2 regions of the Fusibacter sp. QWL-12 genome follow, and region 2 is predicted to be linked to the other one. Evidence: riboswitches for the same ligand, from Rfam matches in the RefSeq annotation. Region 2 holds a riboswitch; the other holds the start of a gene.

The links. Region 2 has a riboswitch for cobalamin ahead of cbiQ (cobalt ECF transporter T component CbiQ). Riboswitches for the same ligand answer to the same signal wherever they lie in the genome.
Region 1: it holds a riboswitch for cobalamin, as region 2 does, so the genes downstream of both, AC4PID_RS11560 (DUF4430 domain-containing protein) here and cbiQ (cobalt ECF transporter T component CbiQ) in region 2, are expected to answer to the same signal.

The regions. Positions count from the first base shown of each region.
Region 1 covers NZ_CM178745.1:2,372,236-2,380,174, forward strand. Annotated here, with positions in the region: gene AC4PID_RS11545 (Na+/H+ antiporter NhaC family protein) at 1-506, opposite strand, end outside; gene AC4PID_RS11550 (GNAT family N-acetyltransferase) at 603-1,181, shown strand; gene AC4PID_RS11555 (B3/B4 domain-containing protein) at 1,178-1,861, shown strand; cobalamin riboswitch at 1,888-2,056, shown strand; gene AC4PID_RS11560 (DUF4430 domain-containing protein) at 2,189-2,584, shown strand; gene AC4PID_RS11565 (hypothetical protein) at 2,584-3,087, shown strand; gene AC4PID_RS11570 (putative ABC transporter permease) at 3,257-4,318, shown strand; gene AC4PID_RS11575 (M55 family metallopeptidase) at 4,334-5,131, shown strand; gene AC4PID_RS11580 (cysteine peptidase family C39 domain-containing protein) at 5,128-5,922, opposite strand; gene AC4PID_RS11585 (toast rack family protein) at 6,022-6,969, shown strand; gene AC4PID_RS11590 (PRD domain-containing protein) at 7,208-7,939, shown strand, end outside.
Region 2 covers NZ_CM178745.1:1,922,158-1,930,096, reverse strand. Annotated here, with positions in the region: gene AC4PID_RS09430 (methyl-accepting chemotaxis protein) at 35-1,768, opposite strand; gene AC4PID_RS09425 (Na-translocating system protein MpsC family protein) at 1,886-2,287, opposite strand; cobalamin riboswitch at 2,488-2,670, shown strand; gene cbiQ (cobalt ECF transporter T component CbiQ) at 2,822-3,706, shown strand; gene AC4PID_RS09415 (energy-coupling factor ABC transporter ATP-binding protein) at 3,708-4,550, shown strand; gene AC4PID_RS09410 (energy-coupling factor ABC transporter permease) at 4,566-5,318, shown strand; gene AC4PID_RS09405 (energy-coupling factor ABC transporter substrate-binding protein) at 5,318-5,644, shown strand; gene AC4PID_RS09400 (kanamycin nucleotidyltransferase C-terminal domain-containing protein) at 5,733-6,761, opposite strand; gene ybaK (Cys-tRNA(Pro) deacylase) at 6,778-7,251, opposite strand; gene AC4PID_RS09390 (sensor domain-containing diguanylate cyclase) at 7,281-7,939, opposite strand, start outside.

The DNA of each region.
Region 1 (7,939 bases), 450 kb from region 2:
ACATTTGAGAGTAAATGTAGACCAGAGGAAAGTGGTGAACATCGATCGCCAATATATACTCCTGAAAGTAGTGCGCCGATCATTAATGGGTAAAAGACACCTTCCTGTAATGCAATAGATGAAAATAGCGGTAGTGTTATGGTTAATGTTCCAATCGCTGAACCTAAAATCATTGATAAAATAAAGGATATGATAAAACCTGCTAGAAGTAAATTTTGTCCAACCATCCATTGTGTCGCGTAATAGATGGCGGTAGGGAGTGCGCCTGAAGCCATAAGCACTGGAAGCGTAATACTGATGAGAAACATTAAGAGCATTGTCTTCGAAACCGACTTAGTGTTATGTATGATTAGCTTTGGCAATATGCGTTTGCGACTTAAAAAAAGATAACCAACCGCACAAGTTGTCGCCATACCAAGATACATGGGAACACCTAATACAATTGATACTGCAACGAAAAATAAAAGTAAACCAATATAGCTGTAGGATTTTATAGTCGTGTTCATATTTGAGCTCCATTTGTAGTTTCTTCGTCCGATTTTGTTTAAGATGTGATATATTTATTATATCGTTACTCATACTTGTTTTCAATGGAGGTTATAATGGCGATTCGTGTAGAATTTATGAACCCTTCCCAAAGTCATATTTTTGTTGACTATATTGATCATTTAAAGTTTGGACATGCACCTGAATGGTCAACCTGCTACTGCAGATACTATCATACAAAAGCAGACCAAGATGAATGGATGATGCGCAGTGGTAACTTAAATAGAAGTGAAGCGATTATGTCCATTAAAGAAGGCTCAATGCAAGGCTTCTTAGCGTATGATGAAGACAAATGTGTTGGATGGCTCAATGCTAATGATTCAAGCGCTTATATCAGAATTGAAGAGGACATAAAACCTATCGTAAAGGATCAAAAAGTCGCTTGTACCATGTGCTTTATTATTCATCCAGATTATCGTAATAAAGGAATTGCCAGACAGCTCTTGTCTGCAGCTGTAGCGCATTATAAAGCGCTTGGATATGACGGGATGTTAGGCATGCCATTTGTATCTAACGAGTTTCAAAAGCAGTATAGAGGCACATTAAACATGTATAAGGAGCAAGGGTATAAGGAAATCGAGGTACATGAAAGTGTTCACGTTATGTGGAACGACTTCAAAGGAGGATTTCAATGAAAACCCTAAAAATAGATCCATCTTACACTGAGAAGATTACTGGATTCAAACTCGGGATTTTAGTAGCTGATGTGATAACGACAAGCGATGATGAGCGACTTAAGACATACATGTTTACGGCGTTTGAAGCTTTACAGAAATCTATGAAAGTGGATCAAATCAGTCAACTTGAGCCAATCAAAGCTGGTAGAGCTGCTTATCGAGCTTTCGGTAAAGACCCTACTCGTTATCGATTATCATGTGAAAAGCTATTACGAAGAATACTTAAAGGTGAAGGACTTGATTTTATTAATAATATAGTCGATCTATCAAATTTGATTTCAATGACACAGGTTTGCCCAGTGGGCACCTTTGATTACGACAAACTAGGCGAAGATATCACTCTTAGAGCAGGACGAGAGGGAGAGAGCTATCTAAGCCTTGGTAATCAAGAATTAAATTTAGCAGGATTACCCATATTTTCCGATGAAAATGGCCCATTTGGCTCTACAACTTCTGATTCGTCTAAAACCAATGTAGAACTCAAAACAAAAAAAATTGTCATGAGTCTCTTTGGCTTTGATGAAACGTTTGATCTGAGTGGCGCGTTAAATGATGCTGAGCAATTATTGATAGACTATGCGAGTGCCAAGATTTACTGTAAGGAAATTATGGATGCTAAAAAAGAGTTGCAATTTTAGTGGTATTTTTTTATAATGTTCATGATATACAATGTAAATTTATGCGGTGTCGAAAGACTTAATAGGGAATCGAGAATGCTCGAGCTGTCCCAGCAACCGTGATGCTGACAAGACTCATATTACCACTGCGCAAGCGGGAAGGGTGAGTTGCGAATGAAGCTAAGCCGGTAGACCTGCCCATAGATCGCTTTATTCCCCTGGGGGTGGGATGGAAAGAGTCGAATTTCAACTCATTTCCTATCTCAAGGAAGTGAGTTTTTTATTTAGCCACAATCTTGCTTGTGGTAAAATCAAGGCGAAAACGCTTTGAAATTAAAGGAGAAGGATATGAATAAGAAGGTAGTATTAATTGGTTTAGTTGTTTTACTAGCAGTAGTTGCATTGTTTGGTTACAATCAATTTTTCGGTCCAGATGCTAAAGCTGGCGAAAAATCAGTTACAGTTGAAATTTATGTAGAATCACAAGGCATAGATAAAACATACAACTTCGATACGGATGCAGCATTCTTATACGACTTATTAAATGAAGTGAAGGATCAAGTTAAATTTGAGTCAGAAGATTCATCATTTGGTCCAATGGTTGTTGGTTTTGAAGGTTATAAGGCTGATAGTACAAGCGAGTATTACCATGTATTAATCAATGGTGAAGACGCTATGGTGGGTGTCAAGGATGTACCTGTAACCGATGGCGATGTCTATAGATTTGAGTTACGTAACTTCTAATGAGAGCAAAAGATATTACACTAATTGCTATTTTATCCGCTTCCTTGACAGCGGGGAAATTTGTTCTTAGTGTTGTACCAAATGTTGAAATTGTAACCTTTTTAATGATACTTTACACAGTGTTATTTGGCTATAAGAGAACCCTAATGGTCGTAGCTGTTTTTGTTACCACAGAAATTCTCATCTATGGGTTTGGAACGTGGCTTTTAGGCTATTACATTTTGTGGCCGACTTTAGTGATATTAACACATATTATCAGTCGTACACTGAAGTCAGAGTATGGCTATGCGATTTTATCGGCTATTTATGGTTTTACATTTGGATTATTTTTTGCGTTGTTTGAATCGCTGTTTTATGGTATCAGTTATGCTATTCCATATTGGATTTCAGGTATTCCATTTGATATCGTTCATGGCACTTCAAATTTTATCATTATGCTCGTATTGTATAAGCCAATGGTGAAAACGATAGGTTTTGCAAAAGAGAAAATGCATGTTGCATAAGAAGAAACCCCTACGGGTTTCTTTTTTTATGATTTATACTCGCAAAAATTTTAGTTGCTGATTGAATGCTAGTAGAGAGATGCTTTTAAGTTTGTATCTAGACTATTCTGATAGTGTCATAAGTATGTTATATTAGAGTTAATAGTGAACAGTAATGGAGTGTGATAATTTGCAAAGAATAGCTTTCTTATTTTTAGCGTATTCATTGATTGGATGGATTTGGGAAACATCTTATGTTTCGATAAAGAATAAAAAAATAGTCAATCGAGGTTTTTTGAGGGGACCAATTATTCCGATCTATGGATTTGCAGTGGTAACGATCATACTTTCTATAGATTGGGTTATCCCGTATATTGAGGCGTTTTCAAAGTTTGAAACCGGTTTGACAATGATTTACATAGCTCTTGTAGCATCTGTATGGGAATATGTGACATCTTATGGTATGGAAGTGCTTTTCAAGACGAGATGGTGGAATTATACGGAGCATCGATTTAATATTAAAGGTCGAGTTGCACTTGATGTTTCTATCTTTTGGGGAATCGGTGGATTTATATTATGGCGCTTTGTCAATCCACTTGTCATGATGATTTACGATCAGTTTAAAGCTCAGAGTATGAACACTTTCTTGGTAATTGCCTACTTGGTCATTTCCATAGACACGATAACGACCTTAATTGAGTTAATCAATCTTAGAAATGTTGTTATCAGATTACAGCAAGCTTCTGAAGAAATCGTTGATCAAATCACAGAGACTCTGGATAAGGTGGGTGAGGGATTAGATAAGTTAACTGAAACGGTGCCAAAGATTGGTGAAAAAATAAGTGAGAGAATTAGTGATAATCTTGAAGACGTTAAATCAATCGTTACAGAGGTTATTCCAGAATCTGTTTTTGAACAGCGATTGAAATTAAAAGAGGCTATTGAAGAAGCTAAATTAAAAGTAAAATCGGGTGCGTTTTATAAAAAATATGGCAACTTTAATATATATTCTGAATTTCTAAATGAAATGAAAGAACGCAATAAGGACCAAAATACAAGTGGCTTAACACGATTCGGAGAGGCACTTGAGAAGGTTAAGAATACGAGAGGTAAACGTTTCTTTAAAAACTATCCAAATGCAGCGACCAGTCAGTTTGGCTTAATGCATACCCTGCACGATAAATTAAAAGAAAAGCAAATCAGTGTAATGGCTCGAATGGACAAAGACAACAAAAGTGAAGACAATAAGTAATTTGTGGAGGCACATATGAAAGTGTTTATTAGTATTGATATGGAAGGCATAACAGGCACAACATTATGGCAAGAATGCCAGTCGGATCACCCTAGTTATCAGGCACACGTCAAACAAATGACCAATGAATGTCTTGCAGCATGTGAAGGGGCTATAGAGGCTGGTGCCACTGAAATCGTCGTAAGAGATGCGCATAATACAGCCACCAATATAGATATGAGTTTGCTACCCAAAGAAGTGAAAATTATTAGACAGTGGAGTGGACATCCTTATTCTATGGTGGATGGTATTGATTCAAGCTTTGATGCGGTATTGTTTGTAGGGTATCATGGAGCAGCGGGAAGTCCTTTGAATCCACTTTCTCATACGATGACGGGTCGTTCTCAAAAAATCTCACTAAATGGTTTACCAGCCAGCGAGTTTTTACTTTACAGTTATGCCGCTGCACTTGAAGGCGTACCTACAGTTTTTGCATCTGGTGATGAAGGACTTTGTGAACAAGCCAATGCGCTTTACCCCAATATTAAAACCGTATCCGTTAAATCAGGAAAAGGTGGCAGCGTCACACATCTTTCGCCAAACTTAGCCCTTGATAAAATAAGAAATACCGCTAGAGTTGCTCTTAGCGGTAATTTAAAAAATCAAGTAGTTGCGTTGCCAAAACACTTTGAGGTAAGCATCACCTTTAAAGAGCATGTAGATGCAAAAAGGCGATCCTATTATCCAGGAATGATACAACTTGATGCAAACACTATACAATTTAGTACGGATGATTATTTTGAAGTGTTAAGAATGATTGCTTTTGTGCTTTAAGGTTCTGAGATAACGACCGCAAAAGGATACCAGTTTAAAATGGAAGACATTAAGACGCTGGATTCATAGAAGCGGTCTTTTCCTTTTGGTTCACCGTCATCGTAGCTTTCGTTCCAATTGTTAGGATCGTAAACTTCAAAGTAAAGTTTACCGTCAGCGACGACATAACCTTTGACGATGAGGTAGTGTCCGCTGTCAAAAGTATAAAATCGATTAATTCTTTCATTGGCATTGCCATTAAATGGGATGTATCCCATGCTGTTATTAATAATGGCGATACTGCCTTGGTCGAGTATGTTTCTTAAGTCAAAGTCAGATTCCAGCGCAATTATTTTATAGGGAATATCATAAAGATCAAGTGCATTGTTAATGTCATCGCTATACCACCAACCGCCACTTGAACGGAATTTTTTTCGAGCTTTTTCAGCGGTTGCTTTTGTATCTTCATCATACCATTTGGCAGCCATTTCAATAGAACTGGGCCCACAATTGTTTCCAGCGTGTAAACCAGTGGTAGCTTGATCGACATACCAATCATATTCTCTGCCGTTATTTACATAGACAGATATATTGTCTCCCAATCCCCAATCTTGTGATACCGCATCGATTGCTTCAAGCTCGAGTTCTTGTGGATCAACGGTTGTAGCGTCTGAAGATGTGATAATGGCAATTGTCGTTTCGAGCGTCAAAGGCTGTGTCGTATCAATTGATTTTGGTGAACAAGCTGTTAAAAGCGCAATGAATACTAAAAGATAGATGTAATAACTGCGTTTTAGTTTAATAGAACCCATTATTGCAACCTCCAATTGTAAATAAACATTAAGATGACTTTAACCTAATATTAAGAAAACTATATCATAATGTAAGAAATAAATAAATGAGGTGGAGATATGAAGTTATTTGTAAAAGGTGCTCTTGTTGCAATCCTTGCACTATCGATGACTGCATGTTCTTTGATAAATGATGATGATCAACCGTTTAATGTATTTGATACGAAAATGGATGAATCTGTTCATTATGATAAAAGCGTCAAAGGATTCAGTCAAATCGAACTTGAAATGGACATAACTGTTTCAGATGTTGAAGTCATAAGTACAAATGGAACCGATATTGTTTTTGATCAAGAAGCTAACCTAAAAGAATTACTTGCAACTGCGAAGTATGAAGAACATGGGGATACACTTAAGGTCATCTATAGTAATAAAGATTCCTATAAGCTTAAAGCACAATCGCAAAATAGTAAAATCACCATAAAAGTACCTGAAGAGATTAAAATAAAAATCGACTCTAACTTAAATGTAGGCGATTATAAAATTGATGCAAACAAGTTAGTACTAACAGAAGTTAATCTAGAAACCAACGTTGGCGACACCACTTTATCAAGTAATGCAGATCAATCTAGCTTAAGCTATATCAAAATGACATCAGATGTTGGTGATTTGTTCCTCGATATAGAGAATGCAGAATCATTAGATACAGTCAAAATGGATACCAATACAGGTGAAATTAGAAGCTACTTTGACGGTAATTATGAACAAAGACTTGAACTAGTTGCGGATACAGATGTGGGCGATATGCATTTGTCTTTTAATGGTGATTTCAAAGAAGCCGTTAACTTAGATTTGGATGCAAATGTCGGCGATATTAAGCTTGAACTCCCTAAAGGGCATGAGATGGTATTTGATATAAAATCACCTGAATTTACTTCCAGTTTGGATTGGGCAAACATTGAGTATAGCAAGTCAAGAGATCAATATAAAGTGGATGGTGATGAAAGCCAGATTAACATCAAGATTAACCTCAACGTAGGGGATGGCAAATTTAGCTATAGCAATTAATAAAATTATTTAATTATGTACTATTTTTTGTACTTGACAGCAATTTTACACTCTGTTAACATATTGGTATAAGAAATGGTATGTTACTGTTTAATCAGGCATGAACCAAAAGCGTCGCTTTTTGTTCGTGTCTTTTTTGTTTTAAGAATGCCTGTCTCATTTAAATTTTGTAAGGATACCTTGTTCGTAGGGTATAAGATGTCTGTAGCTCAGACAAATTTATTTAATGGTGGTACTAGTGAAAAATAAGTATAAAATTGTAAGAATTTATAATAACAACGCCATTTTAGTCCAAGGCAACGATTCTAAGGGAGAGGCAGTTTTAGTAGGTAAAGGCATCGGATTTGGGAAAAAAACTGGCATGGAGGAGGAAATTTCTTCTTCTGAGATTGAAAAGTATTTCATCACCTACGATGATAAACTGAAAAGAGATTATCTAAATTTGGTGGAGCAATTGGACGAGCAAATTTTGGCTGTCTGTTCTGAAATCATACAAGTTGCAAACGAGAGCATAGGTCCTTTAAGTGACCGCGTTCATATCGTATTGACGGACCATATTGGATTTGCACTTGAAAGAATGAAACTTGGAATGGAGATTCACAATCCATTTTTGGATGAAATCAAGCTTTTATATCCTAAAGAGTATGAGATGGGGTTAAAGGCGCAACAAATGATATTATCTCAATTGGGTGTCGCTATTGTTGAAGACGAGGTTGCATTTATAGCACTTCATTTAAGTGCAGCAAGGAGTCAGAAAGACGTGAAAGAATCTGTGAAAAATACACGGATTTTAAAAGAGCTTGTCAAATTGATTGAGACACAAATCGGAATTTCAATTCCTAAGGATTTAACTTATAGCCGATTGATTCATCATCTGAGAGGGGCAATCGACCGTATCGAAACAGGTTATCAAGTCGTTAATCCATTGCTTGAGACATTAAAAAAAGATTTAAAAGATAGCTTTGAAATC
Region 2 (7,939 bases):
TCCCCTCTTGAACTGTTAAAGATTCTCTTTTAGTTTAAATTTTAAATACATTGACATTATTATTGAGTTCCTCAGCTAAGGCAGCTTGTACATTTGCAACCTTAGAGACTTCATCAATAGCCTTAGTAACTTCCTCGACGTTCCCTGTAATCTCTAAGCTACTTGCGGTTGCTTGTTCAATAGCACTGGCTACTGATTCTATCGCTGTGTTGATATGATCGATGGCAGTGTTTATTTCTCCCGCACTGAGATTAAAAGAATTCATAGAATGACTGACATACTCAGCATCTTTAAGATATAAATCTCCAGTTTCTACAAGTACATCATAGTCCGCGATTACTTTTGTGTCAATAAATGTAAGCAGCTCATTTGAGTTTGATGAGAGATCATTAAAAGCAACATTAACTTCTTCTACTAGAATATTTATTTGATCTACTGATTTACGAGATGCTTCAGCTAGTTTTCTTACCTCGTCCGCAACTACAGCAAATCCTAAACCATGCTCGCCAGCACGCGCTGCTTCGATAGCTGCATTTAATGCAAGTAAGTTAATTTGCTCCGAAATTTTCTCTATAGATTCTGACATGACTATGATTTCTGAGACGACTTTACCTCGTTCGATAGAAGCGTGGATTTCTTTTTGTCTGTCTTGATAGATATTGATTGCATTATCTCTTGCTTTTTCAGCACCTTCACGCAGCTTTGAAGCTCTATTTGCAATCTCCATTGAATTCATATTACCTTCTTCAGCTTGATTTACTAATGTTTCTGAGAAGTTTCTAATTTGTATACCTGATGAACTTATCTCTTCTATGGCTGCAGATGTTTCTTCCATACCCGCTGCAATTTCCTGTGTTGACGAGTTTACATTTTGCACTTGAGCGTTAATTTCCTCAACTGTTGCACTTAATTCTTGGCTTGTAGAAGTTACTTCCATACTGTTTCTATTTATGGTTGTAAGTAGCGTCTTAAGCTTACCTGTCATTTCATCAAATGCTTTCGCAAGTTGACCCACTTCATCTTTTCTACTCGTGAACGCTTCATTTTGACTTTGCCTAAAGTCACCTTCTCTTAAGTATTCAGCTTGTTTGACTGTTTCTTTAAGACCTCTGACGATATTTCTAGTAATTAATAATCCAATAAAAATGGCTAAAAAAATGCTCGCTGCGGTTAAAATAAATGTAGTCGTTCTACCCATTATCATATAAGCATCACTGTTATCTTTAAGCTCTATTGCAATTTGGTTATTCATATCCTTTAGATCTGCTAAATCATTTTCTGTTTGCTCTCTGAGCTCTGCAGCCGTTTCGTTAAGCTTAATAGCTTGACTGTATTTTTTTTGTGATACCAATGAGATGATTTCCTCACGGTATTGTCTGTAGGCAGTGTTTGAAGATTTAAAGGCTTCTAGTAGCGCAAGCTCGTCCTCATGTGGGTTGCTGGCTTCATATTCTTCAATTAAATCATTGTTCTCTGTAGCAATACGATTTAGTGTCTGAGTGACGTCGCTAATGATACTATCTACATTACCAAGCTGAGATTTATAAAGTAGCTCCCCCATTTCAAAATGAGCTTCTGCTTGGTTAAGCTGAATTTTCCCTAGAATCGCGTTTGGAATTAGCCTCTCTGAATATAGTTCTTCCAAATAACCGTCCACTTTTTGTGTCACCATCATCCCTACGACTCCTACTACAGCAGTAATAATCGCAACTAAAATAAAACCAGAAATAATTTTTGTGCCCGTTTTTAAATTGTTAAACCCCTTCATAAATTTTCCTCCCTCATTTTTTATAACAAAAAAACCGACCTTAAATATGTCATATGACATATTAAGATCGGTTTTACTTTTCAGCCAGATAATTATCTCTCTTTTAGTCCAACCAAGCTATTCGTTCAAATCACTTTGATGCATAATTTTCATTTTATATACAAAAATATCATTTAAGAAATCAACTTCTAATTTATAGAAACTAAATTGAAACTGATCGTTGATTTTATTTAAAAATTTATACTCCGTATTCAAACAATCTCTTTGATAAAAGCTAGTAAATACTTCAATCGCTTCATCTCCAAAATTCTCAATTAAATAGCGTTCGTATTCAGTGACAACCCCCTGTAATACCACGTGAAGCTCTTCTTCATAATATTTTATATATATATTCTTAGGGCCCTTTCCGTTGATACTTTTTATTATGTCTGTAAACGCCTTTAGAAACCTGCTTTTATCATCATTCGAAAAAATCAACTCATCACCACATGAATAAATTATTACAATATACAATTTCATTATAAAACTAAAACCATTTATTTGCAAGTATACTTGCGGAAGTTAATTTATTCTTCATTTTTTTGTAAATAATTCCCTAGAATTCACCTTCACAATTGAATCATTTTAATTAACTCAGGAAATTGGGGGATTCAAACACAACTAAAATTATTTTTAATTTCAATTGATATTTTCTTATCAACCCATTATAATTAGAGTCGTAATTAAAAATAGAAATAGGTGCAGTAGGTTTTTCTACTGTTAAAAGGAAAGTGGAGTGTAAATCTCCCACGGTCTCGCCGCTGTAATAGAAGAGTCTTTTCCGTAGTGCCACTGGGTAACTGGGAAGGTGGAAAAGATGTTGATGCTTAAGTCAGAATGCCTGCCATTTCTTGTATCTGTAAACTCTACGAAGATATAGAGGAGATACACGGTTGAAGTGCGCCTATTCTGGGCATCTGAAAACCTTGTTGCTATGAGCTTTGATGACATGGCCTCTCGAATTCGTTTCGAGAGGTCTTTTTGATTTTAATTTATTATGAAAGCAGGAATCAAATGAAACTCATCGCATTATCATATATCTTGATCATGATTATGATCATCTTCGCAAACGTCCTAAAATCAGCAAAGACGCAAGGTAAAAAACATCATCATCACGGTGAATCGCTCTCAATCGATTACTATGCCTATCAATCGGGATTAAAACACTGGCACCCAGTACTAAAGTCAGTTCTTTCAATCTCACTTCTGTTGATGGGAATCGGATTCGATTCTGCGCTGGTCTCCACGATGATCTTGGTGACAGCGATGTTTCTTGTGGTCGTTATCGGCAAACTGAGTCTGGTTCAGTATTTGAGAGTTCTTTCAATTCCGATAACTTTCATACTTCTGAGTCTATTGACGATTAGTGTCGATTATAGCACGCTGGTGCCTTCCGGTTTATCGGTCAGATTTTTGAGTGGGTATCTCTATACAAATCTTGATCTTCTGAAAGCAGCTGGATTATTGGGATTAAAAATGTTTGCAGCCATTAGCTGTTTGCAGATGTTGGCGCTTACTACGCCATCTTCAGAGGTAATCTTAGTACTAAAAAAGTGTCATCTTCCAAGCTTGATCATAGAGCTGATGGCACTGACTTATAGGTTTATTTTCATACTACTAGACGTTACGATGCGTATGAAAAATGCTGCTGAGTCGAGGAATGGTTATGTCGACTATAAAGCCTCCCTGAGGACGTTTAGTCAAATCGCAGCTGGGCTACTCATTCAATCTATTAAAAAGGCCAATCAATACTATATTGCAATGGAATCCAGATGTTATGAAGGTGAATACCATTACTACGAGGAAGAAAGGTACTTTAATCCTAAGCTTTTAGCAACAGTATCTGTTCTCGTCAGTTTCATTTTCATGGTAGGGCTAAATTCATACTTAAGGGGATAAAATGCGCACTGAAACCATACTTGAAGTCAAACAGTTAAAATATACCTATGGCAGCGGTACGAATGCTTTAAACGGCATTGACCTCATCATTAGTGAAGGCGAAAAAATCGCCGTTATCGGCGCCAATGGTTCTGGAAAATCTACCTTCTTTTTAAATATAAATGGGGTTTATTCGCCTGACGAAGGGTCGATCCTTTATCGCGGAACTGAGCTTAATAAGGGCAGTCTTAAAAATCTTAGAAAGCACATCGGCATCGTTTTCCAAGATGCAGATAACCAGATCATTGCGTCCACCGTACGTTCGGAAGTCGGTTTTGGACCTATGAATTTAAAGCTGTCTCGTTCAGAGGTAACTCAGCGCGTTGACGCTGCACTTGAAACTCTAAACCTGACCGAACTTTCAGATCGCCCACCTCATTATCTAAGTGGTGGTGAAAAGAAACGTGTCACGATAGCAGGCATTCTATCGATGCATCCTGAAGTCATCATATTTGATGAACCCACTGCCTCTCTTGATCCTGTCGGCAGTCAAATGCTCGAAAGCCTACTTCACGATCTAAATGCTTCGGGTAAAACCTTGATCTTGTCCACTCATGATATTGAGTTTGCCTATCGCTGGGCAGATCGAGTGGTGGTGTTTGACAAGGGACAAATCATAGGTGATGGTACTGCTCTTGAGATTTTCAAGAACGATGCGCTTTTAAAAAGAGCCAATCTCGTAAAGCCAAGCCTGCTAGCTGTTTATGAGGCAATGGTAGAAGCTTCCCTTCTACCTGCTAATGATGATTATCCAAGAACCTCTGAAGCGCTAAAAGCGCTGATTAAAAATTACACCAATATTTGATAGGGAGGACACATCATGAATTTGAAACAAAAAACGATCTTTATGGTCAGTATCGCCATTGCTTTCATCGTCGGCTTTGTACCAGTTTCAAATGCAATGCATATTATGGAAGGTTATCTACCACCAATGTATTGTATCCTATGGGGCGCAATTACACTGCCATTCTTAGTACTGGGTTATCTATCTATAAAGAAAACGGTTAACAACGATCGCAAATCAATCACACTCATCGCTATGTCCGGTGCGTTTATTTTTGTCATTTCATCGTTAAAAATCCCCTCAGTTACAGGTAGTTGTTCGCATATGACAGGAACAGGCCTAGGTGCGATCCTCTTTGGTCCAACTGCTGTAAGTGTACTTGGCGTAATTGTACTCATTTTTCAAGCAATTCTACTTGCACACGGCGGCTTGACGTCACTGGGTGCAAACACATTTTCAATGGCGATCGCAGGGCCTTTTTTAACCTATGCCGTCTATGTGATCTGTCGCAAACTCAAAGTCGGCAAGCATATGAGCGTGTTTTTAGCTGCAGCTTTAGGTGATCTTTTCACTTACTGCATCACAAGCTTACAACTTGCGCTTGCTTATCCTTCAGAATCTGGTGGCTTTCTGGTTTCAGGCGCAAAATTCCTTGCAGTTTTCGCTCCGACTCAAATCCCACTGGCAATTATCGAAGGCATCCTCAGTGTCTTAATCATCATGGCGCTTGAAACTTATGCAAAATCTGAGCTTAAGGGCATTGGATTTATAAAGGTAGGTGAAGAGTGATGAAAAAAACAAAGTTAAAGGTCGTTTTATTGCTCTCCCTCGTTCTAATCATCGCGATTGTTCCACTTTTCCTCGTAAAAGGCGCTGAATTTGGTGGTTCTGATGATGCAGGCAGTCAGGTGGTCTCTGAAATTACAGGTACTGAATACGAACCCTGGTTCACCCCGGTTATGGAAAGATGGATCGATGGCGAACTGCCTGGAGAAGTCGAAAGCTTACTTTTCTGTGTTCAAACGGGTATCGGTGTTGGGATCATCGCCTTTTTCTTAGGACGATTTGTAGAGAGAACAAAACAAGAAAAAATGAGAGCTATGGAAGATCAATAGTGACTACTAATTAATAACTACTAATTAGCATATATAAAAAGTGAGCTGATATTAATCTCAGCTCACTTTTTTATATCATAATCATAATTTAAAGCCCTAAGAACTGTCTCAGCGCCAGTTCGTCATTCAATATTCTTAAAGCAACGCCATTTTCCTTTAAAAGCGCTTCTAAGGCTATTTGATGTGCCTTTGCAGCTAGACCAAAATTGACCAAATCATCTGAACGATAGGCTGCGACTAGATTAGGGAGAACACTTAAGTCTAGCCCTGCTCTATCAAGCGTTGGCGTTAACTCAATATCCATCTCAACAGCGACAAACAAACAAGTCTGTGCATCGTTGATCTCAACTGCACGACCAATCTTATTATAGGAATTAATGAGTTCCTCATAAAAGTCTATAAAACAATCTTTAAATGGATGTGTCGTTTTCTTAGACTCAAAATAACGCTTTGTAGCTTCAAACAACTGAATGATGTCTGATTTTATTATTTCTATTTCATTTGATACAAACACCGTGTCGTATAATCTATCAAACTCAGGTGGAACAAGTGCCATTGAAAGAATTTCTTTTTTCAACTTACCTCGACCACGTTTTACCGTATCTGAGTTAAACAGCGCAATGGCATTTGTGACTGAATAGATAACTTCTATCCCAAATCGCCTCGCTACAGACAGGTCTTCTGTTTGTACCAGTTGATAAAGTGGGCGGTACGCCTCAGTCAGCTTGGAAAACGCCTTGTACTCAAACTTTTCACGGTCCTTCGTATCAAGTGCAATCTCCTTAAGCGACATAAACCGATCCAACGCTGTCTGATCCTTGTAGTACATAATTTTACCTTCGGTGATGATCGAAGTAATTCGCTCATCGTGATTGGCGATTCTCGTAAGTCTTTCCCAAGAAATTGGCCAAAAATCATAACCGATACCATCGATGATAAACACTTTGCCCAGTTCGTAACCTCGATCATTATCAACGACAAAGTATAGATCCAAATCGCTTCGAGCATGTGTTTCACCATAGATCGTCGATCCCATCACCACGACGATAGCGATGTCATCCGCATAGTCCTTCTTAATTTTCTCAAGTAGTGCTTCCAATGCTTTTACTGGCTTCATATAACCTCCATGAAGATTAAGACGTAATTAAATCAGAAAACTCAGCTTGTATCATTTGCCTTAACACTTCAGGATTGAGTGATACTTGTGTCCCAATCTTACCACCACTTACTGTGATTTCGTCGAGTTCAGTTGCAGCGTCATGTATAAAGGTTTTATATTTCTTTTTCATCCCTATAGGTGAACAGCCACCTCTTATATAGCCTGTATATTTTTCAATGTCTTTAACGGGAATCATTTCAATACTTTTTTCGCCACAAACCTTTGCAGCTTTCTTCAAATCTAAATTCTCAGCTACAGGGATCAATAATACATAAAGCTGTTTGCTCTGCCCCATGGTGACAAGTGTTTTATAAACGCATTCCACTGGTTTGCCTACTTTTTCAGCTACGGATACACCATCAATTTTTCCATCGTCAGGTTCATAGTGTGCCACCGTAAATTGGACCTTACTTTGTTCTAAGATACGTTCTACATTTGTTTTCTTCATTGTATTGCTCCATTCCAAATCGATCATCTTTATTTTGTTCGTCGATCACTTGCTTTTGCAAACGATTCTTTTTGTACATATAAGCCTTTATCCGCTACCAGCATCAACATATCTAGGCTTTGATTTGCATCTGCATCATATAAGGCATAACCCATACTGATGGATAGTTGATAAGGTTTTACCGACTTTTTATTATAATTATCAAATAAAATGCTCACCTGATTGATTCGATCTAATACAGCTGCATCTGTTTTAAGCTCTGTTGACAGTATGATAAACTCATCGCCACTTAATCTAGCAACTACATCGGACTTGTGCGAGCCTTCAACCAATAGGTTAGCCGCCATGATCAGTGCCTTATCGCCTTCTTTGTGACCGTAATTATCGTTCACTTGTTTAAAACGGTTTAAGTCACCATAGATAATAGCAAAGGAACGTCTACTTTCTCTCGCTTCTTTCAGTACGGTTTCAGCTTTTTCATAGTATCCTTTTCTGTTTAGAAGTCCAGTCAAATCGTCTCTATACACGGCCTTATTCTCTTCCATTAGTTTATCAACCTTATTAAAGGCATCTGAAAACTGAATTGCCATAATGTACGCCTGAGAAAAGATGAAGATAAAAAATCCGATAGATGCAAGCGACCTCGTTTGGATAATCCCCTCTTGAAGAAGCATGTCGTTAAAGGTTG